Regions from separate parts of the Streptomyces sp. NC-S4 genome, predicted to be linked through region 1. Evidence: riboswitches for the same ligand, from Rfam matches in the RefSeq annotation. Region 1 holds a riboswitch; each other region holds the start of a gene.

The links. Region 1 has a riboswitch for cobalamin ahead of metE (5-methyltetrahydropteroyltriglutamate--homocysteine S-methyltransferase). Riboswitches for the same ligand answer to the same signal wherever they lie in the genome.
Positions count from the first base shown of each region.
Region 2: another riboswitch for cobalamin. It lies ahead of ACXNSR_RS36530 (CoA-acylating methylmalonate-semialdehyde dehydrogenase); the one in region 1 lies ahead of metE (5-methyltetrahydropteroyltriglutamate--homocysteine S-methyltransferase).
Region 3: another riboswitch for cobalamin. It lies ahead of ACXNSR_RS25740 (ribonucleoside-diphosphate reductase subunit alpha); the one in region 1 lies ahead of metE (5-methyltetrahydropteroyltriglutamate--homocysteine S-methyltransferase).
Region 4: another riboswitch for cobalamin. It lies ahead of ACXNSR_RS35720 (prenyltransferase/squalene oxidase repeat-containing protein); the one in region 1 lies ahead of metE (5-methyltetrahydropteroyltriglutamate--homocysteine S-methyltransferase).

Region 1 covers NZ_CM135937.1:1,629,165-1,636,460, reverse strand. Annotated here, with positions in the region: gene ACXNSR_RS06770 (methyltransferase) at 1-276, shown strand, start outside; gene ACXNSR_RS06765 (acyl carrier protein) at 361-612, opposite strand; gene ACXNSR_RS06760 (SchA/CurD-like domain-containing protein) at 626-1,795, opposite strand; gene ACXNSR_RS06755 (FAD-dependent oxidoreductase) at 1,897-3,630, shown strand; gene ACXNSR_RS06750 (hypothetical protein) at 3,731-4,297, opposite strand; cobalamin riboswitch at 4,513-4,741, shown strand; gene metE (5-methyltetrahydropteroyltriglutamate--homocysteine S-methyltransferase) at 4,922-7,237, shown strand; gene ACXNSR_RS06740 (TetR/AcrR family transcriptional regulator) at 7,234-7,296, opposite strand, start outside.
Region 2 covers NZ_CM135937.1:8,166,099-8,173,394, forward strand. Annotated here, with positions in the region: gene mmsB (3-hydroxyisobutyrate dehydrogenase) at 1-265, opposite strand, end outside; gene ACXNSR_RS36520 (enoyl-CoA hydratase/isomerase family protein) at 262-1,359, opposite strand; gene ACXNSR_RS36525 (acyl-CoA dehydrogenase family protein) at 1,356-2,510, opposite strand; gene ACXNSR_RS36530 (CoA-acylating methylmalonate-semialdehyde dehydrogenase) at 2,507-4,006, opposite strand; cobalamin riboswitch at 4,212-4,382, opposite strand; gene ACXNSR_RS36535 (short-chain fatty acyl-CoA regulator family protein) at 4,484-5,899, opposite strand; gene aceA (isocitrate lyase) at 6,288-7,296, shown strand, end outside.
Region 3 covers NZ_CM135937.1:5,674,156-5,681,451, reverse strand. Annotated here, with positions in the region: gene ACXNSR_RS25750 (Uma2 family endonuclease) at 1-245, opposite strand, end outside; gene ACXNSR_RS25745 (GNAT family N-acetyltransferase) at 323-820, shown strand; cobalamin riboswitch at 872-993, shown strand; gene ACXNSR_RS25740 (ribonucleoside-diphosphate reductase subunit alpha) at 1,137-3,524, shown strand; gene ACXNSR_RS25735 (ribonucleotide-diphosphate reductase subunit beta) at 3,524-4,540, shown strand; gene ACXNSR_RS25730 (hypothetical protein) at 4,624-4,851, opposite strand; gene ACXNSR_RS25725 (helix-turn-helix domain-containing protein) at 4,933-5,898, shown strand; gene def (peptide deformylase) at 5,912-6,547, opposite strand; gene ACXNSR_RS25715 (tetratricopeptide repeat protein) at 6,630-7,296, opposite strand, start outside.
Region 4 covers NZ_CM135937.1:7,982,669-7,989,964, forward strand. Annotated here, with positions in the region: gene ACXNSR_RS35705 (energy-coupling factor transporter transmembrane component T) at 1-192, opposite strand, end outside; gene ACXNSR_RS35710 (hypothetical protein) at 197-1,144, opposite strand; gene ACXNSR_RS35715 (prenyltransferase/squalene oxidase repeat-containing protein) at 1,144-3,927, opposite strand; cobalamin riboswitch at 4,299-4,426, shown strand; gene ACXNSR_RS35720 (prenyltransferase/squalene oxidase repeat-containing protein) at 4,543-5,955, shown strand; gene ACXNSR_RS35725 (protealysin inhibitor emfourin) at 6,215-6,481, opposite strand; partial or broken gene ACXNSR_RS35730 (PP2C family protein-serine/threonine phosphatase) at 6,756-7,296, shown strand, end outside.

The DNA of each region.
Region 1 (7,296 bases):
GAGTGGGACGACGACAGCACCCGCAGGACCCTGCGCAACGTCGTCGACGCGGCCCGTCCCGGATCCCGGGTCGTCATCATCGAGAACCTCGTCGACGACACCCCGTCGATGAAGTTCACCACGGCCATGGACCTGCTGCTGCTGCTCAACGTCGGCGGCGCGAAGCACACCAAGGCCAGCCTCACCGCCCGCATGGAGGACGCCGGACTGGTGATCGGCGAGATCCGGCCGGTCAACGCGTACCTGCACGCGTTCGAGTGCACCGTGCCCGGGTGACGCCGGCCGGCATAGGGCCCCGCACGCCTCGAGACCGGCACGAAGCCGGTCTCGAGGGCGTCCGCGGTGTCCCGGGCGTCGGCGTCAGGCCGCCAGGGCGCTGTTGACGAGGTCGAGGAACTCGCGCGGCGACTTGCACCGGTCCGCGTCGGCGGGCAGCGGCCGGCTGTGCCGGTTCTCCAGCTCGCCGACGATGCCGAGGAGTCCCAGGGAGTCGAGCCCCCACTCGTCGAAGCCCGAGTCGGGGCGGCTCGCCATGTCCGCGGGGTCGACGGTGACGCCGGCACCCTTCTTCATCAGGGCGGCCAGTTCTTCCATGGTCAGTCGAGCGGTCATGACGGACAACTCCTCAGTCTTGGGCCGGCGCACGCCGGTCGGTGATCAGGCGCATTTCGGAGCGCGCGAGGAAGCGTGAGATCTCCTGGTCGGTGCTGGGGACGCCGTCCTTGGCGCTGTCGAGCAGCCGGGCGAGCACGGCCGCCTTGTGGCCGCCCTCGACGCCGAGGGCCAGTGCGGGCCGTGCGTCGAGCGGGCCGCGCAGGTCGAGGAGGCGTACGACGATGTCGTCGCGCTGGAAGATGGTGCTGCCCTCGATGGGGCTCGTCGGATCGTCCACGGCCGCCTCGTCCTGCCCGGCGAGCAGCCGGGCGAGCGCCGTGCCGCACCCGTCCTTCGCGGGGTAGAAGAGGGCGTGCCGCCCGACGTCCGCGGACTCGCGGCCGCCGGCCGCCACATGGTGCACCGCGGGGAGGGCCGCCCGGGTGAAGAACATCCGGGCCGATCCGGGGTCGCTGAGGTCCCGGTCCTGCTCCAGGTACGGGTTGATGGCCTCCTCCAGTGCCCGTACCTCGGGCTGCTGGGACACGTGGCGCAGGGCCGCGAGGAGGTCGCCCTCGACCTCGACCGCCCGGACGACGCGGTTGCCGTGCATGAACAGCGACGTGCGGCGCAGCCGCGTGCTCTCGTCCACCCGGGCCTGCGGGGACGTGTACCCGGCCAGGAGTTCCGCCACCACCGGCTCGCTGCCGGGCTTCACGGTGAAGGTGAGCGCGTGGCGGACCACGCCGTCGCCACGCCGCGGCGCGACCTGGAGGCCGCCCCGGGCCCGGTCCGCCGCCTCCGGTGAAGAGGCGGCGGAGGGCGGGCCGGTGGGGGAGTGGGAGCCGGTGCCCGGCCCCTTTCCGATCTCCCGCAGCACGCTGAAGCGCAGCGAGCGGGTGTCGCGCACGCAGCTGTGGAGCGGCTGCACCGACGCGACGTGTTCCTCGCTGTTGATCCAGGCCAAGAACCGAGGTGCGCTCTCCCATTCGCTGGTGATGAGCCACTGGGACGGGTTCTCGATCGACTGGCACAGCTCGTCGCTGATGTGTCCGGGGACGGAGGACACCTGCTTCTGAAGATGTTCGTACACCTCGAGGAACTGGTTCTGCGCTCCGTCGTACAGATCCAGCAGCAGAACGACCCGAAGTCTCGAGCCGTCGAAGGCGGACTGGGATATCCGTTCCGACAAGGTTGTCATCGTTCACACTCCTTCGAGACCACACGGTCGCCACGGGCGGCGCCACCCGAACCGATCGTTGTCCCGTAATCCCTGCGGCGCGAGAGGAGAGAACCAAGCGGGTGAACGAGCGAGGGAACCGGCCTCCTACAGGGCATGGAAGAGCCATGAAGGAAAACGTCGACCACCACGTCCCGGTCCTCATCGTGGGCGGCTCGCTGGTGGGTCTGTGCACCTCGCTCTTCCTCGGCCGGCATGGCATCCCGCACATGGTGGTCGAGAAGCACGCGGGTACCTCGATGCACCCACGCGGACGCGGTATCAACGTACGGACGATGGAACTGTTCCGGGTCGCCCGTGTCGAGGACCGGATCCGCGAGGCCGCGTCGGTCCTGGCGGACAACCACGGCATCATGCAGGGTGGCTCGCTGACCGGTGACGACCAGGAGTGGCTCTTCGAGGAAATCGACCCGGGTGGCGCGCTCGCGCGCTTCAGTCCGGCGGCATGGTGCCTGTGCAGCCAGAACGACATCGAGCCGGTCCTGATGTCCGTGACCCCCACGCTCGGGGCCGACCTGCGGTTCTCCACCGAACTCCTCTCCTTCGACCAGGACCCCGGCGGGGTCACCGCGATCGTGAAGAACCGGGAGACCGGGGAACACAGCACGGTGCGCGCGGACTACCTCGTCGCCGCCGACGGGCCGCGCAGCCCCGTGCGGGAGGCGCTCCGGATCGGCCAGAGCGGCTCCGGGGACCTGTTCCACAACGTGAGCATCACCTTCCGGTCGCGGATGCTGCCCCATGTGGTCGGCGACCGGCGTTTCATCGTGTGCTACCTGACCAAGCCCGATGCCGACGGGGCCCTGCTGCCGGTCGACAACGGCGAGCGGTGGGTCTTCCACGCGCCCTGGCACCCGGACCGGGGCGAGACGCTGGAGGACTTCACCGACGAGCGCTGCGTGGAGCACATCCGCCGGGCCGTCGGCTCGCCCGACCTGGACGTCGAGGTCACCGGGAAGGCCCCGTGGCACGCCGCCGAGCGGGTCGCCGAGCGGTACGCGGCCGGCCGGGTCTTCCTGGCCGGAGACTCCGCCCACGAGATGTCCCCCACCGGGGCGTTCGGCTCGAACACCGGTATCCAGGACGCCCACAACATCGCCTGGAAGCTCGCGATGGTGCTGGACGGTTCGGCCGGGCCGGGGCTGCTGCAGACCTACGAGGCCGAGCGGTTGCCGGTGGCCAGGGCCACGAGCGAGCGCGCATCTGCGCGGTCGGCGGAGCACAGCCACCCGGGGTACGAGCCCGACCCCGAGCCCGCGTCCGCGTCCGCACCGGCCTCCGGGTCCGCGGCCGGGCCGCACTCCGGGCCCGGCGGCCGCCAGGGCGGGGTCCTCTCCGTGGCCATGGGCTACCGCTACAACCGGGGCGCGGTGCTGGGGGCCGACCCGGACCAGCCCGTGGTGCCCGAACGGATGCGGCTCTGCGGCGATCCGGGCAGCCGCGCACCGCACATGTGGCTCTGCGGTCCGGGGGATCCGGAGCCGAAGTCCACCGTGGACCTCTACGAGCGTTCCTTCGTCCTGCTGTGCTCCGAGGGCAGGCCGTGGCGGGCCGCGGGGCGTTCCGTCGCCGAACAGCTGGGCCTGCCCCTGGACGTGTACGCGATCGGCACCGGCCCGGACGCCGACCTGATCCCGGCGAACGGCGGTGACTGGACCGAGGTGCACGGCACGACCGCCGAGGGCGCGATCCTCGTCCGCCCGGACGGCTTCGTGGCCTGGCGCTCGGCGCAGGCGGTGGCGGACCCGGCGGCGGTCCTCCACGAGGTCCTGACCACGCTGCTGGACCGGTCCTGATCCGACCGTTCCCGTTCCCGTTCCCGCGCCACCGAGGGCGCCGTCCGGCGGAGTGATCCGCGGGGCGGCGCCCGTCAGTTCGTGGCGACGGCGGACCGGGTCATCGCGGAGTCTTCGAGCCGAGGCCCCCGGGGGTCCTCGGAACCCAGTCGGGGGTCGCCGAGGCCTCCTTCGGGTCCGGCTCGCGCATGGCCACGCGCCAGCCTTCCTCTCCGGCCCTTCCGGTGAGCTGGACCGTGAACGACTTGGTCTGGCCCGTGTCGTGGAAGTACACGACGACGAGCTGCCGTACGGACCCCTCGTCGTAGAACTCCGCGGTCACCTTCCCCTTGGCGCCTTCGTGGAAGGCCCGGATCCAGTTCCGCGCGGTCCGCTCGACGTCCCCCTTCGCGTCATCGGGGTTGGCGGCGAGCGACTGCACCTCCTCGGCCTTGCCGTCGGCGAGCCGCCAGACCAGACTCTGGGTGATCTTGAGGGACTCGGAGGTGGGGTACCCGACCACGCCCAGCGGTTCGTGGTTCGCGTAGTCGGTCGCGTACCGCAGTGCCTCCTCGTCGGAGCCGCACGCGGTGAGGGCGCCGCATGCCAGCACTGACACCAGTGCGGCGCGCAGGACGCCGGGTGCCAGGGTGCGGACGCGGGCGGGGCGCGGGACCGGTCCAGCCATACTTCCTCGGTCTTCCGGTGGTCATCGAGCGATCTCGATGGAGTGAGCTGCAAGGTACTGCGCTGACCGGGGAGTTCGATCCGGTAAACGGACAAGAGGGACACAACTCGCTCCGCAGTGACGCAATTCACTTCATGGCCGGATTTCGACCCCGGTACGTCTCACTCCGCCATCCGGATGCCGGACAACTCCGCGCGCCGACGGGGAACGGCGTCTACTCTGGCCGGGCAGCTGGTTCGCCCCGTCCGCCAGGCGGGATGCGTCGTAAGAGGGAACCCGGTGGGAATCCGGGACTGCCCCGCAGCGGTGAGCGGGAACGACCGCCGTCATACGCACTGGGCCCGGACGGGTCTGGGAAGCGACGGCCAGTAGGAGTCTCGTACGGCATCCGTACGACGGGACGCGCCCGCGAGTCCGAAGACCTGCCCGTTGCCCGTGCGCGACCGATCGCGCACGGAAATCCCGGTGACCTCGTGGGCGGGTCGGCGACACATCAGGCGGACGACCGCGGGCACGTGCATCCGCACGCACCCGTACCCGGTCGTGATCCGCCCGGTCCGTCATCCCTTCGCGCCCTCGGTCCCTCACCGGGTCCACAGGAGAACGCTCGCGAAGGAGAGTTCCGTGACCGGCACGACCCCCGCCACCGGACGGCCCACCGAGGCCACCGTGTACGGCTACCCCCGCCAGGGCCAGAACCGCGAACTGAAGAAGTCCGTCGAGGGCTACTGGAAGGGCCGCACCACCGCCGACGCCCTCCGGGCGACCGCCCGCGACCTGCGCCGCACCAACTGGCGGCAGCAGGCCGACGCCGGCATCACCGAGGTGCCGACCGGCGACTTCTCGTACTACGACCACGTACTGGACACCAGCGTGATGGTCGGCGCCGTCCCCGAGCGGCACCGGGCCGCCGTCGCGGCCGACCCGCTCGACGGGTACTTCGCGATGGCGCGCGGCACCCAGGACGTCGCGCCGCTGGAGATGACCAAGTGGTTCGACACCAACTACCACTACCTCGTGCCGGAACTCGGCCCCGACACGGTCTTCACCGCCGACTCCACCCAGCAGGTCGCCCAGCTGACGGAGGCACTCGGGCTGGGGCACACCGCCCGCCCCGTCCTGGTCGGCCCCGTCACCTACCTGCTGCTGGCCAAGCCCGCCCCCGGCGTCGCCGCCGGCTTCGAACCGCTGGCCCTGCTCGACCGGCTGCTGCCCGTCTACGCGCAGGTCCTGGCCGACCTGCGCGCCGCCGGAGCCGAGTGGGTGCAACTGGACGAGCCCGCCCTGGTGCAGGACCGTACCCCGGCCGAGCTGGCCGCCACCGCCCGCGCCTACCGGGAGCTCGGCGGCCGGAGCGACCGGCCCAAGCTCCTCGTCGCCTCCTACTTCGACCGGCTCGGCGAGGCCCTGCCGGTGCTGGCCAAGGCCCCCGTCGAAGGGCTCGCCCTGGACTTCACCGAGGCCGCCGCCGCGAACCTCGACGACCTCGCCGCCGTCGGGGGCCTGCCCGGCAAGCGCCTCGTCGCCGGTGTCGTGGGCGGCCGCAACATCTGGATCAACGACTACGAGAAGTCCCTCGGCACCCTCGCCACCCTCCTGGGGCTCGCCGACCGGGTGGACGTCGCCGCCTCCTGCTCGCTGCTCCACGTGCCGCTGGACGCCACCGCCGAACGGGACATCGACCCGCAGGTGAGGCGCTGGCTCGCCTTCGCCCGCCAGAAGACCGTGGAGGTCGCCACGCTCGCCCGGGGCCTGGCCCGCGGCACGGACGCCATCGCCGCCGAACTCGCCGCCAACCGGGCCGACCTGGCCTCCCGCGCCGGCTCCGCCCTCACCCACGATCCGGCGGTCCGGGCCCGCACCGCCGCCGTCACCGACGCGGACGGGCGGCGCGACCGGCCGTACGCGGAGCGGGCCGCCGCCCAGCGGGCGCACCTGGGGCTCCCGCTGCTTCCGACGACCACGATCGGATCCTTCCCGCAGACCACCGAACTGCGCACGGCCCGCGCCGACCTGCGGGCCGGGCGCATCGACACCGCCGGCTACGAGGACCGCATCCGGGCCGAGATCCGGGAGGTCCTGGCCTTCCAGGAGAAGGCCGGCATCGACGTCCTCGTACACGGCGAGCCCGAACGCAACGACATGGTGCAGTACTTCGCCGAGCAGCTCACCGGCTACCTGGCCACCCGGCACGGCTGGGTCCAGTCCTACGGCACCCGCTACGTCCGCCCGCCCGTCCTGGCCGGCGACATCTCCCGCCCGGACCCGATGACCGTGCGCTGGACCACGTACGCGCAGTCGCAGACGGCCAAGCCGGTCAAGGGCATGCTGACCGGCCCCGTCACCATGCTCGCCTGGTCCTTCGTCCGCGACGACCAGCCCCTCGGCGACACCGCCCGCCAGGTGGCGCTCGCCCTGCGCGACGAGGTGGGCGACCTGGAGGCGGCCGGTACCGCGGTCATCCAGGTCGACGAGCCCGCCCTGCGCGAGACCCTCCCGCTGCGGGCCGCCGACCACGCCGGCTACCTCGCCTGGGCCACCGAGTCCTTCCGGCTCACCACCGCCGGAGTCCGCGCGGACACCCAGATCCACACGCACATGTGCTATGCCGAGTTCGGCGACATCGTGGAAGCCATCGAGGACCTCGACGCCGACGTGATCAGCCTGGAGGCCGCCCGTTCCCACATGCAGGTCGCCGGTGAGCTCGCGGGCGCCGGCTACCCGCGCGAGGTCGGCCCCGGTGTCTGGGACATCCACTCGCCGCGGATCCCCTCCGTGGCCGAGGCGGCGGCCCTGCTGCGGAAGGGACTGGGGGCCATCCCGGCGGAGCGGCTGTGGGTCAATCCCGACTGCGGCCTGAAGACCCGGGGCTGGCCCGAGACCAGGGCCTCCCTGGAGAACCTGGTCGAGGCGGCCCGGCAGGTGCGCGCCGAGAACTAGGCCGAGGACCGGGGCGCGTCCGCGGACGCGCCCCGGTCCTCGCCGACGAGGCCCGCCAC
Region 2 (7,296 bases), 6.5 Mb from region 1:
TGCCGGGCCGCGCGGCGGCCAGCAGCCCGCCCTCCCCGTACAGGGCGAGGACGTGTCCGCCCGCCGGGAGCATGGTGATCACCACATCGGCCTCGGCGGCCGCCGCGGCGGCCGACACGGCCGGCTCCACCCCCGTCGCGGCGGCGGTGGCCAGCAGCTCCGGCACCAGGTCGAAGCCGAGGACGCGATGTCCTGCCTTCACCAGGTTGGCCGCCATCGGGCCGCCCATGCGGCCCAGTCCGACGAACGCCACGGTCCTGCTCACCAGGGCACCTCCTGAGTCGAATCCGTCCGGGACAGCTGCAGTTCGCGCGCGCCGAGCGGGGCGAAGAACCGTTCCACGTCCGCCGGACCCACCTCCGCGAGGGAGGGCGGCGACCACCGCGGGCTGCGGTCCTTGTCGATGACCTGCGCGCGGATCCCCTCCACCAGGTCGGGGGAGGACAGCGCCGCGCAGGAGATCCGGTACTCCTGCTCCAGGGCCCGCTCCAGCGGGCCGAGCACGCGCACCCGGCGCAGGGCGGCCAGGGTCACCTTCAGCGCCGTGGGCGACTTGGTCCGCAGCGTGGCGGCGGCCTCCTTCGCCGCCGGGGCGCCGCTGTCGAGCAGGCGCTCCACGATCTCCTCCACCGTGTCCGCCGCGTAGCAGTGGTCGATCCATGCGCGGTCGGCGTCGAGCCCGCCGGCGGGCGCCGGACCGACGTACCGTTCCAGCACCTCGTGCACGGAGGCCCCCGCCAGGTCCGCGGCCAGCCGCGGCAGCAGTTCCGAGGGCACGAAATGGTCGGCGAGCCCGCACAGCAGCGCGTCCGCCGCCCCGGCCTGCGCCCCCGTCAGGGCCAGATGGGTGCCCAGTTCGCCGGGAGCGAGCGCCAGCAGGTACGTGCCGCCGACGTCGGGGACGAAGCCGATGCCGGTCTCGGGCATGGCCACGCGGGAGCGTTCCGTGACGATCCGTACGGTGCCGTGGGCCGAGATTCCGACGCCGCCGCCCATGACGATGCCGTCCATGAGGGCGACGTACGGCTTGGGGTAGCGGGCGATGCGGGCGTTGAGCCGGTACTCGTCGCGCCAGAAGCCGGCCGAGGCCGTACCGCCCGTGCGGGCGTCCTCGTGGATCGCGCGGATGTCGCCGCCCGCGCACAGGCCGCGCTCACCGGCGCCCGCGATGACGACGGCCGAGACGTCCGGGTCGTCCTGCCAGCCGGCGAGCGCCTCGTCGATGCGCAGCACCATGGCGTGGGTGAGGGCGTTCAGGGCCCTGGGGCGGTTGAGGGTGATGTATCCGGTGCGGCCCTCGGTCCGCAGGAGCACGTGGTCCCGGTCGTGGCCGTCGTCCCCGGTGGATCCGTGGTTCATCGCAGGGCCTCCGTGAGCCCGCGGGCGACGATGATGCGCATGACCTCGTTGGTGCCTTCCAGGATCTGGTGGACCCGAAGGTCGCGGACGATCTTCTCGATGCCGTACTCGCTCAGATAGCCGTAGCCCCCGTGGAGCTGCAGGGCCCGGTCGGCCACCGCGTAGCCGGTGTCCGTGGCGAACCGCTTGGCCATCGCGCACAGCTGCGGAGCCAGCGGGTCGCCCCGGTCCAGCGCGTCGGCCGCCTGGCGGACCAGGGCGCGGGCCGCGGCCAGCTCGGTGGCCATGTCGGCGAGCCGGAACTGCAGGGCCTGGGCGTCCAGCAGCCGGGCCCCGAACGCCTCCCGGTCGGCCAGGTACGCGAGGCTGCGGTCCAGCGCGCTCTGCGCACCGCCCAGCGAGCAGGCGGCGATGCCGAGGCGGCCGCCGTTGAGGCCGTTCATGGCGATCCGGAAGCCGTCGCCCTCGGCGCCGAGCCGCCGGCCGGCGGGGACGCAGACCCCGTCGAGGACCACCTGGCGGGTGGGCTGGGCGTTCCAGCCCATCTTCCGCTCGTTCGGGCCGAAGGAGACCCCCGCGTCCGCGCGTTCGACGACGAACGCGGAGATGCCGCCCGGGCCCTCCTCGCCGGTGCGCGCCATGACGATGTAGACCTCGGCGGCGCCGGCGCCGGAGATGAACTGCTTGACCCCGGTCAGGACGTAGCCGTCGTGCGTGCGCTCGGCCCGGGTGCGCAACCGGGCCGCGTCGGATCCGGCGCCCGGTTCGGTGAGGCAGTAGCTGCCCAGCGACCGTGCGGAGCACAGATCGGGCAGCCAGCGGGCCCGCTGGTCCGCGTCCCCGTACCGGTCGATCATCCAGGCGACCATGTTGTGGATGGAGAGGTATCCGGCGATGGAGGGGCAGCCGGTGGCGAGGGTCTCGAAGACGAGGACGCCGTCGCCGCGGCCGAGACCGCTGCCGCCGTGTTCCTCGCGGACGTAGACGCCGCCGAGCCCGAGGTCCGCCGCCTTGCGGATCACGTCCAGCGGGAAGTGCTTGTCCTGGTCCCAGGTGACGGCGTACGGGCCGAGCTGCTCCTGGGCGAAGTCCAGGGTGACCTCGGCGAGGGCGAGCTGATCGGGGCTGAGGGTGAGGGTCACCGGGCTCATCCCATCGTCGGGATGGTGAAGCTCGCGCTCTCCTTGGCTCCGGAGGGCCAGCGCGAGGTGACGGTCTTGGTACGGGTGTAGAAGCGGATCGAGTCCGGGCCGTGCTGGTTCAGGTCGCCGAAGCCGGACCGCTTCCAGCCGCCGAAGGTGTGGTAGGCGACGGGGACGGGGATCGGCACGTTGACGCCGACCATGCCGGCGCCCACCCGGCGGGTGAAGTCGCGCGCCGTGTCGCCGTCGCGCGTGAAGATCGCGACGCCGTTGCCGTACGGGTGCTCGGTGGGCAGGCGCAGGGCCTCCTCGTAGTCGGCGGCCCGCACGACGGACAGCACCGGGCCGAAGATCTCTTCGCGGTAGATCCGCATCTGCGGGGTCACGCGGTCGAAGAGGGTGGGACCGGCGAAGAAGCCGTTCTCGTGTCCGGGCAGGGTGAACCCGCGGCCGTCCACGACGAGTTCGGCGCCCTCCGTGGCCCCGATGCCGACGTAGCGGTTCACCCGGTCGAGGGCCTCCCGGCCGACCAGCGGCCCGAAGTCGGCCTCGGGATCGTCGGAGCGGCCCACGCGCAGGGTGGCGATGCGCTCCGCCAGCTTGGCCACCAGGGCGTTCGCGGTCTCCTCGCCGACGGGGACGGCGACGGCGATGGCCATGCAGCGCTCGCCCGCGGAGCCGTAGCCGGCGCCGATGAGGGCTTCCACGGCCTGGTCGAGGTCGGCGTCGGGCATCACGATCATGTGGTTCTTGGCTCCGCCGAAGCACTGGGCGCGCTTGCCGTGGGCCGCGGCGGTGGCGTAGACGTGCGCGGCGATCGGGGTGGAGCCGACGAAGCCGAGGGCCTGCACGCGCGGGTCCTCGAGGAGGGTGTCGACGGCCTCCTTGCCGCCGTTGACCACATTGAGCACGCCGGGCGGCAGGCCGGCCTCCAGGAACAGTTCGGCGAGCCGCAGCGGTACGGAGGGGTCGCGCTCGGAGGGCTTCAGGACGAAGGAGTTGCCGCAGGCCAGGGCGGGCGCGGCCTGCCACAGGGGGATCATCGCGGGGAAGTTGAAGGGGGTGATCCCGGCGACCACGCCGAGCGGCGAGCGCAGGGAGTGCACGTCGATCCCGGCGCCCGCGTTGTCGGTGAACTCGCCCTTCAGCAGGTGCGGGACACCGGCGGCGAACTCGACCACCTCCAGCCCGCGTTGCAGGTCACCGTGGGCGTCGGCGACGGTCTTGCCGTGTTCGGAGGACAACAGCCGGGCGAGGGAGTCGCGTTCGCCCTCGACCAGCTGGAGGAAACGCAGCAGTACGCGCGAGCGGCGCTGCGGGTTCCACTGCCCCCAATCGGCCTGCGCCTCCTCGGCGTTCGCGATGGCGGCCTCGGTGTCGGCCCGCCCCGCGAGCGGGACGCGGGCCTGGACGGAGCCGGTGTTGGGGTCGTACACGTCGGTGAAGAGGCCGGAGGATCCGGTGGTGTGCTTGCCGCCGATGAAATGGGTGAGTTCACGGACCATGGGTGCCTGCTCTCGTCAGGTTGGATCCGGGGATGGCACGGCCGACCGGCGGGCGGCACCCGATCGGGTGCGCCGCAGGGGAAGGCCGTGGGACTGGGTCGAAAGGGACGACCTACGAGCGTGCGAACGTGTGCGCGCGCTCCGCCGGATCACCAGGGTCGTGGGTACAAACCGGTGCCATGCGTGTCTGCTCCATCCTCGTGGACAACACGGAACATCCGCGGCCGGTATCCTGACTCCCGGATCCCCGCGTGCTGCCCGCCTTCCCGACAGACCTCGTCAGTGGCGTGTGGACGGCAGCACACTCCCCGGTCACAGTGGCGGGACCGTGCCGGTTTCTCACCGGCTTCCCTGCACCGCGGACCTTGTGGCACGAACATATAGTTGGACGTCCTAGTAAGTCCAGGGCCGCCGCCGCGCGCCTTCCGTCCGGCCGCGCCGCCCGTCCGGTCGTGCCGTCCGTGGGCTGACGCCCGCTCAGCCCCGGGCCGGGACGTCGTTCCTGGTCACCGGGTACGGGACGAAGGTGCTGCTGTTCTCGTCGACGGCCAGCGCCCGCCCGAGCGGCGGCACGGCCCGCTGCGGACAGTCGAGCCGTTCGCACAGGCGGCAGCCCATGCCGATGGGGGTGGCGGCCGCCGCGTTGTCGAGGTCCAGCCCGTCGGCGTACACGAGCCGCGAGGCGTGCCGGATCTCGCAGCCGAGCCCGATCGCGAAGGTCTTGCCGGGCTCGCCCCAGCCGCCGCGGTGGCGGGTGACGGCCCGGGCGGTCCACAGGTACCGCTGCCCGTCGGGCATGGCGGCCACCTGGACGTGGATGCGGCCGGGCGCGGCGAACGCCTCGTACACGTTCCACAGCGGGCAGGTACCGCCCGCGCGGGAGAAGTGGAATCCGGTCGCCGACTGCCGCTTGGACATGTTCCCGGCCCGGTCCACCCGGACGAAGGAGAAGGGCACCCCGCGCAGCCTGGGCCGTTGCAGGGTGCTCAGCCGGTGGCAAACCGTCTCGTAGCCGATGCCGAAATGGTCGGTGAGCCGCTCGATGTCGTAGCGGAACTCCTCGGCGGCCGCGTGGAAGGCGCGGTACGGGAGGATCAGCGCGCCCGCGAAGTGGTTGGCGATGCCGATCCGCGCGAGGGCGTGGACGGGGGTGCCGGGCGGGAAGTCCTCGGCGGCCAGCCGGTCCAGTTCGTCCCCGTACTCGATCAGCGCCAGCTGGGTGGCCATCCGGAACGCCTGCTGCCCCGGCCGGAGCCGGTTCGACAGGTGCAGTACCCGGGCGGCGGGGTCGTAGTGGTGCAGCCGGTCGGAGTCCGTGGCCGTCCGGATCCCGTGCCGGTCGGAGAGCCGACGGGCCAGCGCGCCGATGACGTCCCCCGGACGGATGCCGATCGCGGCGGCGAGGTCCTCGGCGGCGACGTCGGTGTCGTGCAGGTAGTTCTGCCGCCGGTAGAAGAACTCGCGGATCTCCTCGTGGGGCGAGCGCGGGCTGTCGGCGGCCAGGTCCCGGCCGTCGGCCGCGTCGGCGAGGCGCTCGGCCAGGAGCTGGCTGCGCCGGCCCAGGTCCAGCAGGACCGAGGCGACCGCGGGCATACGGGTGGCCAGTTCGGCCAGGTCGGAGGGGGAGACGCGGGCCTCGGCCACCTCGTTGGCGAGCGCCTCGCGCAGGTCGGCGACCAGCCGGCTGGTGTCGCGTTCGGAGAAGAAGCCCGGATCCACGCCGAAGGCCTCGGTGAGGCGCAGCAGGACCGGAACGGTGAGCGGCCGGGAGTCGTGCTCCATCTGGTTGAGGTAGCTGGGGGAGATGGCGAGCACCCGCGCCAGGTCGGCCTGGGTCATCCGCCGCTCCTCGCGCAGCCGCCGCAGCCGCGCTCCCGCGTACGTCTTGCCCACCGCACTCCCTCACCGTCTGCCGGACCGGACACGCGCCGCCAGGATACGGCGATCTTCGCGGCCGACGAGCTTCGCAACCTTGGCAATTCCGGGGCCGAAGATTCGCAGAGCTTGGCAGATGTACCTCCTTGATGGCACTCAGTGTCAGTGTCAGAGTCGGTGCTGCGGCCCGCCGGACACGGCGGCCGGGACGAGCCGACTGGCCCGATTCACGCCCTGATTTCGGCCATCCAGGCGGTTCGATCCGGCGGTTCGGCAGCATTGCTCAGCTTCGGCCCATGGTCGGGTTCGGCGGCCGCAGCTCCACATCAGGCACAGAGTGCCAAGACATCGGGTTCATGACCCGGCACATTGGCAAGACCAGCGACGGATGGAAACGGTGACGGTCATGGCAGAGGCGAACACGACGGCGGCGGCCGAGCAGCTGGGGCAGCGGTGGGCCGAAGACCCCCGCTGGGCGGGCATCGAGCGCACCTACACGGCCGAGGACGTGGTGCGGCTCTCGGGCAGCGTCCGCGAGGAGCACACGCTGGCCCGGCGCGGCGCCGAACGGCTGTGGCGACAGCTCCACGAGCAGGACTACATCCACGCCCTCGGCGCGCTCACCGGCGGCCAGGCGGTCCAGCAGGTGCGGGCCGGACTCCAGGCCATCTACCTCTCCGGCTGGCAGGTGGCCGCCGACGCGAACCAGGCCGGGCACACCTACCCGGACCAGAGCCTGTACCCGGTCAACTCGGTCCCGCAGGTGGTGCGCCGCATCAACAACGCGCTGCTGCGCGCCGACCAGATCACCACCGCCGAGGGCGGCACCGACACGACGGACTGGCTCGCGCCGATCGTCGCGGACGCCGAGGCCGGCTTCGGCGGCCCCCTGAACGCCTTCGAGCTCACCAAGGCGATGATCGCGGCGGGTGCGGCCGGCATCCACTACGAGGACCAGCTGGCCTCCGAGAAGAAGTGCGGCCACCTCGGCGGCAAGGTCCTCGTCCCGACCTCGCAGCACGTGCGCACCCTCAACGCGGCCCGCCTGGCGGCCGACATCGCCGACACCCCGACCCTGATCATCGCCCGCACGGACGCCCTCGCGGCCACCCTCCTGACCAGCGACGTCGACGAGCGCGACGCGGAGTTCTGCACGGGCGAGCGCACCGCCGAGGGCTTCTACCACGTACGCAACGGCATGGCCCCGGTCATCGCCCGCGGCCTCGCCTACGCCCCGTACGCCGACCTGATCTGGGTGGAGACCGGCACCCCCGACCTGGAGCAGGCCCGCGAGTTCGCCGAGGCGATCCACGCTCAGTACCCCGACCAGATGCTGGCCTACAACTGCTCGCCGTCCTTCAACTGGAAGGCCGCGCTCGACGACGACCAGATCGCCAAGTTCCAGCGGGAGCTCG
Region 3 (7,296 bases), 4.0 Mb from region 1:
CCCGAACGGTACTGCTCGACCTTCAAGCCACGTTCCACGTGGAGCCAGACCTCGGGCCGGTGCTGCATGCAGATGCGGGACAGCCACACAACGATTCGGTCGTGATCTCCATCAGGCACCGCCTTGACCCCCAGCTTCCCGTCGATGAATTCCAACCGCAGCCCCTCCACCTCTCTGGCGCCTATACGCGCGAGGGTCTCGAACTCCTCGGTCAGCATGTGGGGGCGGTCGGCCATCACGGTCATGCCTCGCTCACCTTCCTCGACGGTGCTGTCTCCGACGATAGCGCCGCCCGCCGACACCGTCCCGCACACTCGACCGCATGGACATGGTGATCAGAACGGCGCTGCCCGCCGACTACGCGGAGCTGGGCGAGATCACGGCGCGGGCCTACCTCGCCGACGGGCATCTGGACTTCAACGAGGACGACGCCTACCTGAACGTGCTGCGCGACGTGGCCGGCCGGGCGGCCCTGGCCGAGGTGCTCGTCGCCGAGCGGGGCGGGCGGCTGCTCGGCGGTGTGACCTTCGCCGCTCCGGGCAGTCCGCTCGCCGACGTCGCGGGCCCCGACGAGGCGGAGTTCCGGATGCTCGCGGTGGCCCACGAGGCGCGCGGCCAGGGCGCCGGCGAGGCTCTGGTGCGGGCCTGCGTCGAGCGGGCGCGGGCCCGGGAGGGCGTGACCGGCCTGGTCCTCTCCACCCAGCGCAGCATGGCCGGAGCCCACCGGATCTACGCGCGGCTGGGCTTCGTACGCACTCCGGAGCGGGACTGGGCGCCGATCGAGGGCCTGACACTCCTCACTTACCGGCTCAAGCTGTAGCCACGCCGACACTACATGTGGGGGTTACCGCACAGGGCCGCCCCCACATGTATGCTCATGCCTGCTGTCGCCGCAGGGGAATCCGGTGCGAATCCGGAACTGTCCCGCAACGGTATGAAGTGTCCGGCTACCGGACGCCAAGTCCGATGACCTGCCGACAGCGCGCCCGGCTCGACCGAACCGGGTGCCGATTCGTCCGGGCCTCGCGGTTGGGCCGGTGGACGCCATGCGGGGTACGCGTTCTCGTCGCGCCCGCGTGCGCCCGCCCGCGCCCCGCTCCGCCGATGACCGGGCCGAGCGAGGGAGAGCTCCCGCCGTGACCATCGCGCCTTCCGCACCGCGCGCCGAGTCCACTTCTGGCGACAACACCGAGGGCCCGGGGGCCACGCTGCTGCGTACCCTCACCGAACTTACGGCGGACCTCCCCGACACCGACCCCGGCCGGGTCGCGGCCTCCGCCCTGCGCGGCCGCAGCTCCGCCGCCGACGACGCCGAACTGCGCGGGCTGGCCACGGAGGCCGCCGCCGGTCTGATCTCCGAGGACCCGGCCTACTCCCGGCTCGCCGCCCGCCTGCTGACGCTGGCCGTGCGCGACGAGGCCGCGAGCCAGGGCTCCACCTCCTTCTCGGCCTCCGTCGAGGTCGGTCACCGCGAGGGCCTCATCGCCGACCGCACGGCCGAGTTCGTCGCCGCCCACGCGGCCCGGCTCGACTCGCTCGTCGAGCTGACCCTCGCCGAGGGCGCCGACGACCGCTTCGGTTTCTTCGGCCTGCGCACCCTGCACAGCCGCTACCTGCTGCGCCACCCGATCACCCGTCAGGTCATCGAGACCCCGCAGTACTTCATGCTGCGCGTGGCCTGCGGTCTGGCCGCCGACGAGAGCGTCCAGGCCGTGGAGGAAGTGGCCTCGCTGTACCGGCTGATGAGCCGCCTGGACTACCTGCCGTCCTCCCCCACGCTCTTCAACTCCGGCACCCGGCACCCGCAGATGTCCTCCTGCTACCTGCTGGACTCCCCGCTGGACGAGCTCGACTCGATCTACGACCGCTACCACCAGGTCGCGCGCCTGTCCAAGCACGCCGGCGGCATCGGCCTGTCGTACTCCCGCATCCGCGCCCGCGGTTCGCTGATCCGCGGCACCAACGGCCACTCCAACGGCATCGTGCCGTTCCTGAAGACCCTCGACGCCTCCGTCGCCGCCGTGAACCAGGGTGGCCGCCGCAAGGGCGCCGCCGCCGTCTACCTGGAGACCTGGCACGCGGACATCGAGGAGTTCCTGGAGCTCCGCGACAACACCGGTGAGGACCAGCGCCGCACCCACAACCTGAACCTCGCCCACTGGGTGCCGGACGAGTTCATGCGCCGCGTGAACGCCGACGGCGACTGGTCGCTGTTCTCCCCGGCCGACGTGCCCGAGCTGGTCGACCTGTGGGGCGACGAGTTCGACGCCGCCTACCGCAAGGCCGAGGCGGACGGCCTGGCCCGCAAGACCATGCCGGCCCGTGACCTGTACGGCCGGATGATGCGCACCCTCGCGCAGACCGGCCAGGGCTGGATGACCTTCAAGGACGCCTCCAACCGCACGGCGAACCAGACCGCCGAGCCGGGCACCGTCGTCCACTCCTCGAACCTGTGCACCGAGATCATCGAGGTCACCAACGACGGCGAGACGGCCGTCTGCAACCTCGGCTCGGTCAACCTGGGCGCCTTCGTGCTCACGGAGACGGGCGAGATCGACTGGGAGCGCCTCGACGAGACCGTCCGCACGGCCGTCACCTTCCTCGACCGCGTGGTGGACATCAACTTCTACCCGACCGAGCAGGCCGGCCGCTCCAACGCCCGCTGGCGCCCGGTGGGCCTGGGCGCGATGGGCCTCCAGGACGTCTTCTTCAAGCTGAAGCTGCCCTTCGACTCCCCCGAGGCGAAGGCGCTGTCCACCAAGCTCTCCGAGCGCATCATGCTGGCCGCGTACGAGGCCTCCTGCGACCTCGCCGAGCGCAGCGGCCCGCTGCCGGCCTGGGAGCAGACCCGTACCGCCCGCGGTGTCCTGCACCCGGACCACTACGACGTCGAGCTGAACTGGCCGGAGCGCTGGGAGGCGCTGCGCGCCCGCGTCGCCGAGACCGGCATGCGCAACTCCCTGCTCCTCGCCATCGCCCCGACCGCGACGATCGCCTCGATCGCCGGCGTGTACGAGTGCATCGAGCCGCAGGTCTCCAACCTGTTCAAGCGCGAGACCCTGTCGGGCGAGTTCCTCCAGGTGAACGGCTACCTGGTCGAGGAGCTCAAGCAGCTCGGCGTGTGGGACGCCCAGACCCGCGAGGCGCTGCGCGACTCCTCCGGCTCGGTCCAGGGCTTCGGCTGGATCCCGGCCGAGGTCCGTGAGCTGTACCGCACGGCGTGGGAGATCCCGCAGCGCGGTCTGATCGACATGGCGGCGGCCCGTACGCCGTTCCTGGACCAGTCGCAGTCGCTGAACCTGTTCCTGGAGACGCCCACCATCGGCAAGCTCAGCTCGATGTACGCGTACGCCTGGAAGCAGGGTCTGAAGACCACCTACTACCTGCGCTCGCGCCCGGCGACGAAGATCGCCCGCGCCGCGCAGGCCGCCACCGCCGCTCCGGTGGCGCTCCCGCAGGCCGTCGACGCCGATGCCCTGGCCTGCTCCCTTGAGAACCCCGAGTCCTGCGAGGCGTGCCAGTAATGAGCTCCACCGACAACAAGAACCTCCTGGACCCGGGCTTCGAGCTCACGCTCCGCCCGATGCGCTACCCGGACTTCTACGAGCGCTACCGGGACGCGATCAAGAACACCTGGACCGTCGAGGAGGTCGACCTCCACTCGGACGTCGCCGACCTCGCGAAGCTGACGCCCGCCGAGCAGCACATGATCGGCCGTCTGGTCGCGTTCTTCGCGACCGGCGACTCGATCGTCTCGAACAACCTGGTGCTGACGCTCTACAAGCACATCAACTCCCCGGAGGCGCGCCTGTACCTGTCGCGCCAGCTGTTCGAGGAGGCCGTGCACGTCCAGTTCTATCTGACGCTGCTCGACACCTACCTGCCCGACCCGGACGACCGCGCGGCCGCCTTCGACGCGGTCGAGGAGATCCCCTCCATCCGCGAGAAGGCGCAGTTCTGCTTCAAGTGGATGGACTCGGTCGAGAAGATCGAGCGCCTGGAGACGGCCGCCGACCGCCGCCGCTTCCTGCTGAACCTGATCTGCTTCGCGGCGTGCATCGAGGGCCTGTTCTTCTACGGCGCCTTCGCGTACGTGTACTGGTTCCGCTCGCGCGGTCTGCTGCACGGCCTGGCCACCGGCACCAACTGGGTGTTCCGTGACGAGACCATGCACATGAACTTCGCCTTCGAGGTCGTGGACACGGTCCGCAAGGAGGAGCCGGAGCTCTTCGACGACGCCCTCCAGCAGCAGGTCACCGACATGCTCAAGGAGGCCGTGGAGGCGGAGCTGCAGTTCGGCCGCGACCTGTGCGGTGACGGCCTGCCGGGCATGAACACCGAGTCGATGCGCGAGTACCTGGAGTGCGTCGCGGACCAGCGCCTGGTCCGGCTGGGCTTCCCGCCGGTGTACGGCTCGCAGAACCCGTTCTCCTTCATGGAGCTGCAGGGCGTTCAGGAGCTGACGAACTTCTTCGAGCGCCGCCCGTCGGCCTACCAGGTCGCGGTCGAGGGCACGGTCGACCTGGACGAGGACTTCTAGGACTTCCAGGACCTCGTACGGTTCGACCGGGGAGCCGGGATGCGGATGTTTCCGTGTCCCGGCTTCTCGCGTTCCCCGGGTGTTCAGTGGGCGATGGGGCCCCAGTACCGCCGGGCGGCGGGCCGGAAGGCGCGCCGACGGGGGGTGGGCGGGAGGCCGCCCGCACGCTGGCGGGGCAGCCACACGAGGCGGGTCGCGACGGCCCGGATCTGCTGGTCGATCCGGCGGTCACGCAGGATCCCGTACAGGCTGGGCCCGAGCAGGAGGGCGGCGAGGGCGAGGACGGCGAGGTAACTCACGAATGTGGTCATAGCTCTACTGTCCGCCTGATCGCCCATGATCGACAGTGGCAGTACTGTCATGGAAGACCGAATTACTGCCACACTGGGGGCATGCTGACCAACGTGGCCGTGGCCCTCGTCGACGGAGTCGCCCCCTTCGAGCTGGGGATCTTCTGCGAGGTGTTCGGAATCGATCGCAGTGACATGGGCGTACCGGTGTACGACTTCGCCGTGTGCGCGGCGGAGGAGGGGCCCCTGACCGTCGGCGGGGGCGCCTTCGGGATCAGCCCCGCGCACGGGCTGGAGCGGCTGGAGGAGGCCGATCTGATCTGCCTGCCCGCCGCGAACGACGCCGGTGTGCGCATCTACCCCGAGCCCCTGCTGGCGGCCCTGCGCCGGGCCGTGGAGCGGGGTGCGCGGGTCCTCAGCGTGTGCAGCGGGGCCTACATCCTCGGCGCGGCCGGACTGCTGGACGGCCGCCGGTGCACCACGCACTGGATGCACGCCGCGGCCCTGACCCGCCGCTTCCCGCGGGCCGTCGTCGACCCGGACGTGCTCTACGTCGACGAGGGCCCGGTGATCACCGCCGCGGGCACGGCCTCGGGCATCGACGCGTGCCTGCACCTGGTCCGCCAGGAGCACGGGGCCGAGGTCGCCAACATCATCGCGCGCAGGATGGTCGTACCGCCGCACCGGGACGGCGGGCAGGCCCAGTTCATCCAGCGGCCGCTGCCGCGCACGGCCTGTGACACGGTGGGCGAGGTGATCGAATGGATGGCCCGCCACCTGGCCGAGGAGATCACCGTCGAGCAGCTCGCGGAGCGCGCGCACATGTCCCCCCGGACCTTCGCCCGCCGCTTCCTCCAGGAGACCGGCACCACCCCGTACCAGTGGGTGCTGCGCCAGCGGGTCCTGCTGGCGCAGGAGTTGCTGGAGTCGACCGGCGAGACGGTGGACGCGATCGCCGGCCGCTGCGGCTTCGGCAACGCGGCCGCCCTGCGCCACCACTTCCTGCGGACCCTGGGCACCACGCCGAACTCGTTCCGGCGCGCCTTCCGGGGCCCGCAGGCCGCCTAGGAGGTCTTCCGGATCAGGCGTTGGGGACGGTCTCGTAGCGCGGGGTGCCCTCTTCCATCTGGCGCAGGGCGTCCTTGCGGTCCCGCTTCGAGAGGCGGTCGATGTACAGGTAGCCGTACAGGTGGTCGGTCTCGTGCTGCAGGCAGCGGGCGAAGTAGCCGGTGCCGCGCACCTTGATCGGGTTGCCCTGCGCGTCCTGGCCCTCGACCTCGGCGTAGTCCGGGCGGGCCAGCGAGGCGTACGCGGTCGGGACCGACAGGCAGCCCTCGTTCGAGTCGTCGAGCACCCGCGCGCCGGCCGGCAGCTCGATCAGCTTCGGGTTGACCACGACGCCGGTGTGGCGCTTGCCGTCGTCGTCCGGGCAGTCGTAGACGAAGACCTTCGCGTCCACGCCGATCTGGTTCGCGGCCAGGCCCACGCCCTCGGCGGCCTTCTGGCTGGCGAACATGTCGTCGATGAGCTGCGCCAGCTCGTCGCCGAACTCGGTGACGTCCTTGCACTCACGGTGCAGGACCGGGTTGCCGACCACGGTGATCGGACGGGCCGTACCGCGCTGACGGTGGGCGAGCTCGCGCGCCTCACAGTCCTCGGTGTCCACGACGTACCCGTCGTTCACGCTCTCGACAACCTCGTTCTCCTGCTGCGCCATGTCCGCCGTACGCCTTCCGTAAGTCCCGGTCACCGATGGTCGTGGTGGCCACCGATGTGCCCGTACAGCGTACGGCCCCGGGTCAGCAGACTTCTTCGAGATCCCGCCACTCGCGGGTACCCGGGCTGTCCGCGACCCATCCGTCGAGCAGTCCGCGCACCAGACCGGCCGGTGCCGCGATGCCGCATTCGCGCTCGGGGACCCACAGGGAGCCCGAGCCGGCCGTACGGTGCCCGAGCGGTCCGGGGTGGCCCGGCTCGCTGTGGTCGTGCGGATCGAGGTGCTGTTCGCCGTCGCCCTCGTCGCTCGGCATCTCGCTCTCCGAGCAGGTCCGGCACAGCAGCCGCACCGACGAGGACCAGTCCTCGGCGGCGAATCCGGCGTCCGAGGCCAGCTGCTCCAGCGCGTCGCGGTCCGCCTCGGTGGCCGCCTCCAGCAGCACCACCCAGGTCGGCACCGGGGACGGCGCCCACAGCTCGATCTCGTCGAACACGGGGTACGAAGGGCCGGCCGCGGTCACGCGCTCGCCGTGCGGGACGCCGTCGTGGAGCACGACCTCGCCCCAGCGCCGCCCCGAGGAGGGCAGCGGGATCGACAGGACCTCCAGCCGGGCCGGGTCCAGCCGACGGCCCCAGACCACCTCGGCCTCGCCCTCGGGCGAGAGCCGCACGGCGGCGCTGCCGAGCTCCATCCCGACCGGCTCGCCCGCTCCGGCCGCTTCCCCGGGCACCTTCAGCCCGTACGCCTGC
Region 4 (7,296 bases), 6.4 Mb from region 1:
GACCGCGAGGACGAGGAAGAGCAGCAGCGGATTGTTGGTGCGGCTCACCGCGGTGGCCAGGGCGAGTGCCCAGATCCACCAGGCGACCGGGTGCAGGGTACGGGGCAGGCGGCGGCCGCCCGCGTCCGGCGCGGGGCCGGACGCGGGCGGGACCGCCGCCTTGGCCGAGGTGGTGACAGTGGTGCGTGGCACGCGGCTACTCCGTACGGCGGCGGCGCCTGGCCGCGAACACGGCGGCGGGGCCGATCAGCAGCACCAGCGCTCCGGTGGCGACGGCGGGCAGGAAGGAGCCCGCGTCGTGCTGCGCGTCGGCGGCGGGCGCGGCCTCGACCACCTGGGGGCCGGGCGGCGGCGCGGCGAGCGCCGGATCGCCGGACGGGGACGACGCGGAAGGCGTGGGCGCGGTGCTCGCGGTGGGGCTCTCCGGGGCCGGGGCCGGGATCGGGTCCGATACCGGGGCCGTGGGGCCGGGCGCCGGCGTCGTGGCGGAGGACGCCGCACCCGGCGGCGGGTTCTCCGGCCTGGGACCGGTGTTGGCGTTCGGCGGCAGCGGCGCCGCCGTGCGGGTGTCCTTCGGCGCGGGTCCGCCGGCGGGCCGGGTGTTCTTGGCGCGCAGCTGGTCGGGGGTGACCGTGGGCTTCCCCTCGGTGCCCTCGACGTTCGTCCCGCCGAAGATCCACAGGTCGACGCTGCCGGGCTTCGGCCTGTAGAGCATGGCGCCGAGCCGGCTGTACTCCCAGGTGTTCTGGCCGGGGTTCGCGTGCCAGTACGACCAGTAGGCGGAGGCGGGCGGGGTCAGGACGCAGTCGTCCTCCTGCGGGGTCGGGAACTGCCTGCCGCCCTGGTGGCCGCTGTAGCCGATCCGGCAGATGAAGGCGGGCCCGTCGTGGCCGGTGCCGGTCGTGGCCCAGCCGCCCTGGTTGAGCAGCTCGTAGCCGGTGGTGGGGGTCGTACCGCAGGAGCGGTAGACGGGTCCGCCCCAGCGGCTGAAGTCCACCGCGAGGACGACCCCGGACGAGGTGGTGCACTGCCCCATGGGCTGCGGGGCGGCCCCCGCCGGGGCCGCGGTGGCGGCGAAGGCCGCGACCGTCAGCCCCAGCGCGGCCGCTGCACGGGCCGGGGCCCGCAGGGTGCGCTCGCGCATCACGCCCGGCCTCCGGTCGTCCCGTGCCGGCGCCGGCGGCGGGCGACGCGGGTCGTACCCCAGCCGCCGAGCACCAGGGCCGCGGCCGCGGCGGCGAGGCCGGCGACCTGGGTTCCGGTGGAGGCGAGATGGCCGCCCGACCCCGAGCCGCTGCTGCCGCCGGCCGTCTCCCCGCCCGGGGTCACGATGACGGGAGTGCCGGGAGTGCCGGAAGTGCCGCTGGGGACGGGCTGCGGGGTGGTGCCGTCCAGGCTGCGGGTGAGGGTGGCGAAGGAGATTCCGGTGGCGCCGCCGACCGCCTGGGTGGAGGCGCGGACGTCCGAACCGGGCTGGCCGCCCTTGTTGACGACGAATCCGCCGTCGCCGTTCTGCTGGGTCGCCAGGAACGCGCGGGCCTTGGCGATCTGCGTACGGTACTTGGGCGTGTCCAGGGACATGCCCTGGACCGCGAGGGCGGCGGAGTTGACGGAGTTGCCGGAGGCTCCGGGGAATCCGCCGTCGTCCGTCTGCTGCGCGGCCAGCCAGACCAGGGCCTTGTCCACGGCTGCCTGCGCCTTGGCGTCCGCAAGCAGGTCGAGGGCCATCGCCGCCATGGCGGTGGAGTCGACCTCGGCGCCGCTGGGCGTCCCGATCAGGCTGGGCCAGGCGCCCGAGGGCTCCTGGAGGCTCTCCAGGTACGCGATCGGATCGGCCGCCGCGGCGCTCTCGCCGGCGCGGACCTGGGCGATGACGGCGAGGGACTGGGAGAAGACGGACGGGGCGTTGGTGTAGGCGCCCTTGGCGGCGCAGCTCCGGTCGGGCGCGGTGCTCGGGGCCGGGCAGACGGCCTTGGCGAGGGCGGCGATCAGGTCCTGGCCGCCGAAGGCGCGCGGATCGCGGCCCACCGCCTCGGCGAGCAGGGCGGTCTTGCCGATGTACCCGCCGCCGGCGTACTTGGTGCCGATCAGGGTCCAGTCGTGGACGCCGCGGCCCTTGCCGTCCTTGCCGCCCTTGTCGAGGAAGTCGACGATGTTGCGCAGCGCGGCGTTGTTCTCGCCGGTGGCGGCCAGGGCGTAGGCCCCGTCGATGGTCATGCCGTAGTCGGCGAAGCCGCTGCCGGGGGCGTTCTCGTAGTAGCGGCCCTGGATCAGACGGGTGGTGTCGGTGAGGTACGCGATGCCCTTCTTCAGGTCCGGTCCGTCGCCCGGGGGAGTGGTGGGAGGCGAAGGCGTGGTCGGGGGCGAAGGAGTGGTCGGCGGCGTGGGCGGGTCCGCCTTCTTGGTGGTCAGCTTCACCAGGTCGCTCTTCGCGGCCGCGACGACGGCGGGGGCGGTCGGGTACAACTGCGGCTCGGTCAGGCCCTCTTCGAAGCCGAAGGCCCCGCCCGGGAGCTGCTGCTTGGAAAGCCAGAACAGGCCCGCGTCCGCGTACGGGGTGTCGCCGAGGGCGCGCATGGCCTGGGCCGCCCAGCCGGTGGACGCCGCGTTGCCGGTGGTCATGTAGGCGGCGGCGGGCCAGGCACCGGTGGGCAGCTGGGACTTCCGCAGGTGGGCGCGGGCCTTTTCGACGACGGCGTCGTGGCCTCCGGCCCGCTTGAGGGCCAGGGTGATCAGCGCGGTGGCGTTCGCGTCGCTGTCGCACCATCCGCCGGCGCGGATGAGGATGCTGGTGAACCCGCCGTCCTCGCACTGGAGGGCGGTCAGCCGCTTCACGGCGTCGGCGGGAGGCGTCACGCCGCCGTTCAGCAGGGCGATGACGGCCATGGCCTGGGCATCGGACTGGCCGGTGGTGCGGAAGTCGCCCTTGGTGAGGCAGCCTTCGATCGTCTCGCCGTCGCCGATGTCCCTCGGGCAGACGTACTTGAGCAGGTCGCCGAGCAGGTCGTGCCCGCCGAAGGCACGGGGATCCCTGCCCGTGGCCTCGGCGACCAGCGCGAGTCGCGCGGCGGCGGTCGCGTCGGGGATCCCGGCCTTGCCGGCCGGATAGGCGTACGCGTCCGTGTGCGCGGGCGTGGCCAGGAAGTCGGCGGCCTTGCGGGCCGCCGGGCTCTTGGGGTCGGCGCCGGCCAGGGCGTACACGGCCTCCGTGGTGAGCAGGTAGTTCGGGGTGGTGGCGCCCTCGTCCACGACCCGCTCGCCGTCGGTCAGCCTCCCGGTGATCCAGCGGGTGGCGGCGGCCACGTCGACGGTGCCCGGCGGCACGGGGGGCGGACCCGTCGGGTCCGGGTCGGGCTTGCCGCCCGCGGCGCGCACGTCGTCGGGGGAGAAGGCGGGCTTGCCCGAGGTGCCGCCGATGTCCGTGCTGCCGAACACCCAGGCGTCCACGTCACCGGCCCTCGGGATCCGGGCCATCGCGCCCAGCGAGCTGTAGGTCCAGCTCTTCTGGCCGGGGGACGCGGTCCAGTACGACCAGTACGCGGTCGCCTGCGGGGTCAGGACGCACTTCTCCTTGTCCGCCGTGGGGTACTGGGTACCGGAGTTGAAGGATCCGCTGCCGATGCGGCATATGAAGCCGGGGCCGTCGTGCTGGGTGCCCTCCGTGGTGAAACCGCCGGCGCTGAGCAACTCGTAGCCCGTGGTGGGGCTGGTGTCGCAGCCCCGCTCGACCTTCCCGCCGAACGGGCCGAAGTCGACGGCGACGATGGCGCCGGTGGTGGCCGTGCACCCCTCGATCGGGTCGGCCGCCGCGGACGTCGTACCGGTGCCGAAGGCCACGCCGGTGCCGAAGGTCAGCAGCGCCGCCGACAGCAGCGACACCCGCCTCTTCCGCCTCGTGCGTCGCTCTGCTCGCTCTGCGGTCCCCACCACGGCCCCTCGTGTCGGCCGGGCGGACCAGTGCGTGGCAAAGGGCTCCCCGTACGCGCAGGGCGCGGGCCGCCGGGCACGGAGCGCCGGGCGCGGCGCAGAACGCTGAGCGCGGAGGAAGCCTTCGAACCACGCCGTAGTCCGCGACGGCGTTTCTCGCTGCAAAAACCTGGCTCCAGGCATTCCGGCTCGCCCGGTGGGACCGGGCCTACGGTTGCGGGTCAGCGCCGGAATCAGACCGGCTTCCCCTGGAGTTGAGTGCTTATCAGTCGGAGTGGAACACGCCGATAAAGACAGCGTCAAGGTGGCCTGCGTCTCAGGGGACACGCTCCGGACGGGTCCCGCCGGACCGCTCCCGCCCGGCTGGCGGACCCTTGATCACTCGGGTAGCGTCCAGGGCTGCCAGATGGGGGAATCCGGTGGGAAGCCGGAGCTGACGCGCAGCGGTGTGGGACGGCGGGGCCGTCCCCGAGCCCGAATGCCCATACGGCGATGCAGCACAGGAAGCCGTACCACGCGTTCCGGACGGCGGCCCTCCGGCATGCCCGGCCGTGCCTCCGCACGGTGATCGGGGCGTCGGCAGCGGTCGGCGTCCGCCGATTCCAGGAGCAGGCCATGTCCCGTCCCCGTACCTCCCGCCGGCTCGCGCTCGCGGTGCCCGCCGCGCTCGGCGCGTTCGCCCTCACCGCGCTGCCCGCGTCCGCGACCTCGTCGCCCGCGCAGCTCGCCACCTCGAAGACCAACGGCGTCGCCTACCTCAAGTCCCTTCAGGCGGCGGACGGTTCGTACGCCGGTGCGGGCCTTTCCAACGAGTGGGCGTTCAGCGCCTTCGCCGCGACCGGTACGGCCGTCGTGGACGTCTACCCCGGTGGCGACACGACGAAGAACGCCCGCACCGTCTACCGCAACCTGATCCAGGCGGCGGGCTGGCCGTCCGCCTCCCCGGTGGTCACCGACTACGAGCGCGGCGTCCTGAACGCGTACGCCGCCGGCATCGACCCGGCCCGCGTCTCCGCCTCCCGCAACCTCGTGGCGAACGTCTACTCCTACTGGCAGACGGCGGAGGCGGGCTACTTCGGCACCTCCGGCAACTTCAACGGCACGGTCTTCGCGGCCCTTTCGCTCGGCGGCGCCAGGACGCAGGCCGGCGGCGCCCGCATCCCGCAGGCGCTCACCGACTCGATCGTCACCCGGATCCGCGCCAACCAGCACGTGGACGGCGGCTGGACCTTCCAGAAGGCCGAGGGCAACCCGACCGTCCTCAACTCCGCGAGCGACGTCGACATGACCGGGGCGGCCATGGCGGCCCTGTGCGTCTCCGGCGTCCCCAACACCGACACGGACGTCGTCCGGGCGAAGAACTTCCTCAAGAGCACGCTGGCCCCCTCCACCGGTGCCTTCAACTCCCTCTACGGGGTCAACACCAGCTCCAACGGCTGGGGTGTCGCGGGCCTGAACGCCTGCGGCTTCAACCCGCAGACCGGCGACTTCCTCACGGCCACCGGGAAGACCCCGGTCGACTTCCTGATAGCCAACCAGTACAACCCGGCGGGCGGCTTCAAGTACAAGCCCTCCGACACCGTCCCCTCCGCCTACTCCTCCATCGACGCCCTGCGCGCCGTCGCGGGCGGCGGCTTCACCACGGCCCCGCCCGTCCCGGTCACCCCCGGCGCCCCGCAGTGGGTCGCCCAGCCGACCTTCACCGCGGGTACGGCCACCAAGCTGGCGCTGACCGTCGACGACGGGGCCGGGAACCTCAAGGTCTGCTCGGTGGCCTTCACCCCGACCGGTACGACCACCACCCTCGGCGACGTCCTGAACGCGGCCACCACCGGGGCGACCCCGGCCGGCTGCGTCACGAGCGTGACCCCCTCGTCGGGCACGGGCACCGTCACCGCCGTGGGCGGCAAGGCCAACAGTGGCTCCAACACCTGGAAGGTCAGCGTCGACGGCTCCGCGTTCGCCGGCGCGGTCCGCAACAAGGTCATCAACGTGGGCGACACCATCGCCCTGCGCTGGGGCGCCTGACCACCGAACACCGGTGGGGCTGCGGACCTTCGAGCCCGTGGCCGCGCCCGCTGATGTGGGCCTGTCCCGGGCCGGGATCGGTGCCTGAGCCGCAGCGCCGCTTCGCTCACCGGGCTGTGGAGCGCGCGCTGGCCGTGGCGCGGGGGCGGCGCGCGGTGGTCGGACCCTGAGCGGTACGGCGGGACGGTCCGCCGTTGCCGTACCGGCCGCGGTCGGGCAGGTACGGCAACGCCCGACCGGGGCCGGGTGGGCGGGCTGCTCAGGCGGCAGCGCCCAGAACGGCGTCGATCAGCTGCCGCTGGTCCTCGGTGAGGTACGGATCCTGCAGTTCCATCAGCTTGCCGTCGACGCTGACGGAGTAGCTGAAGCCGTCGGGAACGGGGTGCTGCCCTGCCGGGCCCTCACCGCTGAGCGCGAGCTCTGCCAGCCGCTCCAGCTCGGGCCCGTCCGCGCGGCACTCCGTTTCGACGGACGCGGTCCGCTCCCTGCCCGCGAACCCGCCCGTGCGTGTGACGGTGATCAGCATGATGAGACCTCCTTGGAGAGAGCACCGCCCGCCCGTTCGGTCGTTCGGCCGTTGGGCCGGAGACGATCCCGGAGGCGGTGCATGGCTGTGGTCAGCGTTCGTCTGCCCGCGAAAGCCGCACACGCGCCTCCGCACGCGCATCGATCGGCAAGATGTCCGAAAGCGGCCCTGCTGCACCCGCGGTGTCGGCCGATGCGGGTCCGTCACGCCGGAGGTGGACTTGAAGGGGTAAAAGGGTGCAAATTGTCTTGTGGCAGGGGACGCGGAGGGTGATGTGGCGCGAGATCGGATCGGGCTGGCCGAGGTACTGGCTGAGGCGGGCGCCGCCGCCCCGGTGAACTCCCTCGACGTGGTCGCGCGCAATCTGAGTGACCGGTTCGGCGCGCGGTACGTGTCGTTCCTGTTCGTCGATGTCGTCGGCCGACGCCTCCTGCGCGTCCACGACACGGTGGCCACGTACCAGGAGGAGCGTGCCGCGCAGGTCTCCCTCGCCGGCCACGGTGTCTACGACGAGGTCCTGCGGACCCAGAAGCCGGTGCTGGCACCGGAGGGCGAGCAAGGACAGCGGGTGCTCGTCCCCGTCACCAACCGCGGCGACGTCATCGGCGTCCTGGAGCTGTTCCTCTCCCACGTCACGCCGGACGTGCTGGACCAGATCGAAGAGGCCGCGCACGCGCTGGCGTACGTCATCGTCACCGACCGCCGTTTCACCGACCTCTACCACTAGGGCAACCGCACCGACTCGGTCAGCCTCGCCGCGGAGATCCAGCGCCAGCTCCTGCCCTCGGCCCCCTCCTGCGATGCCGCCGAGTTCG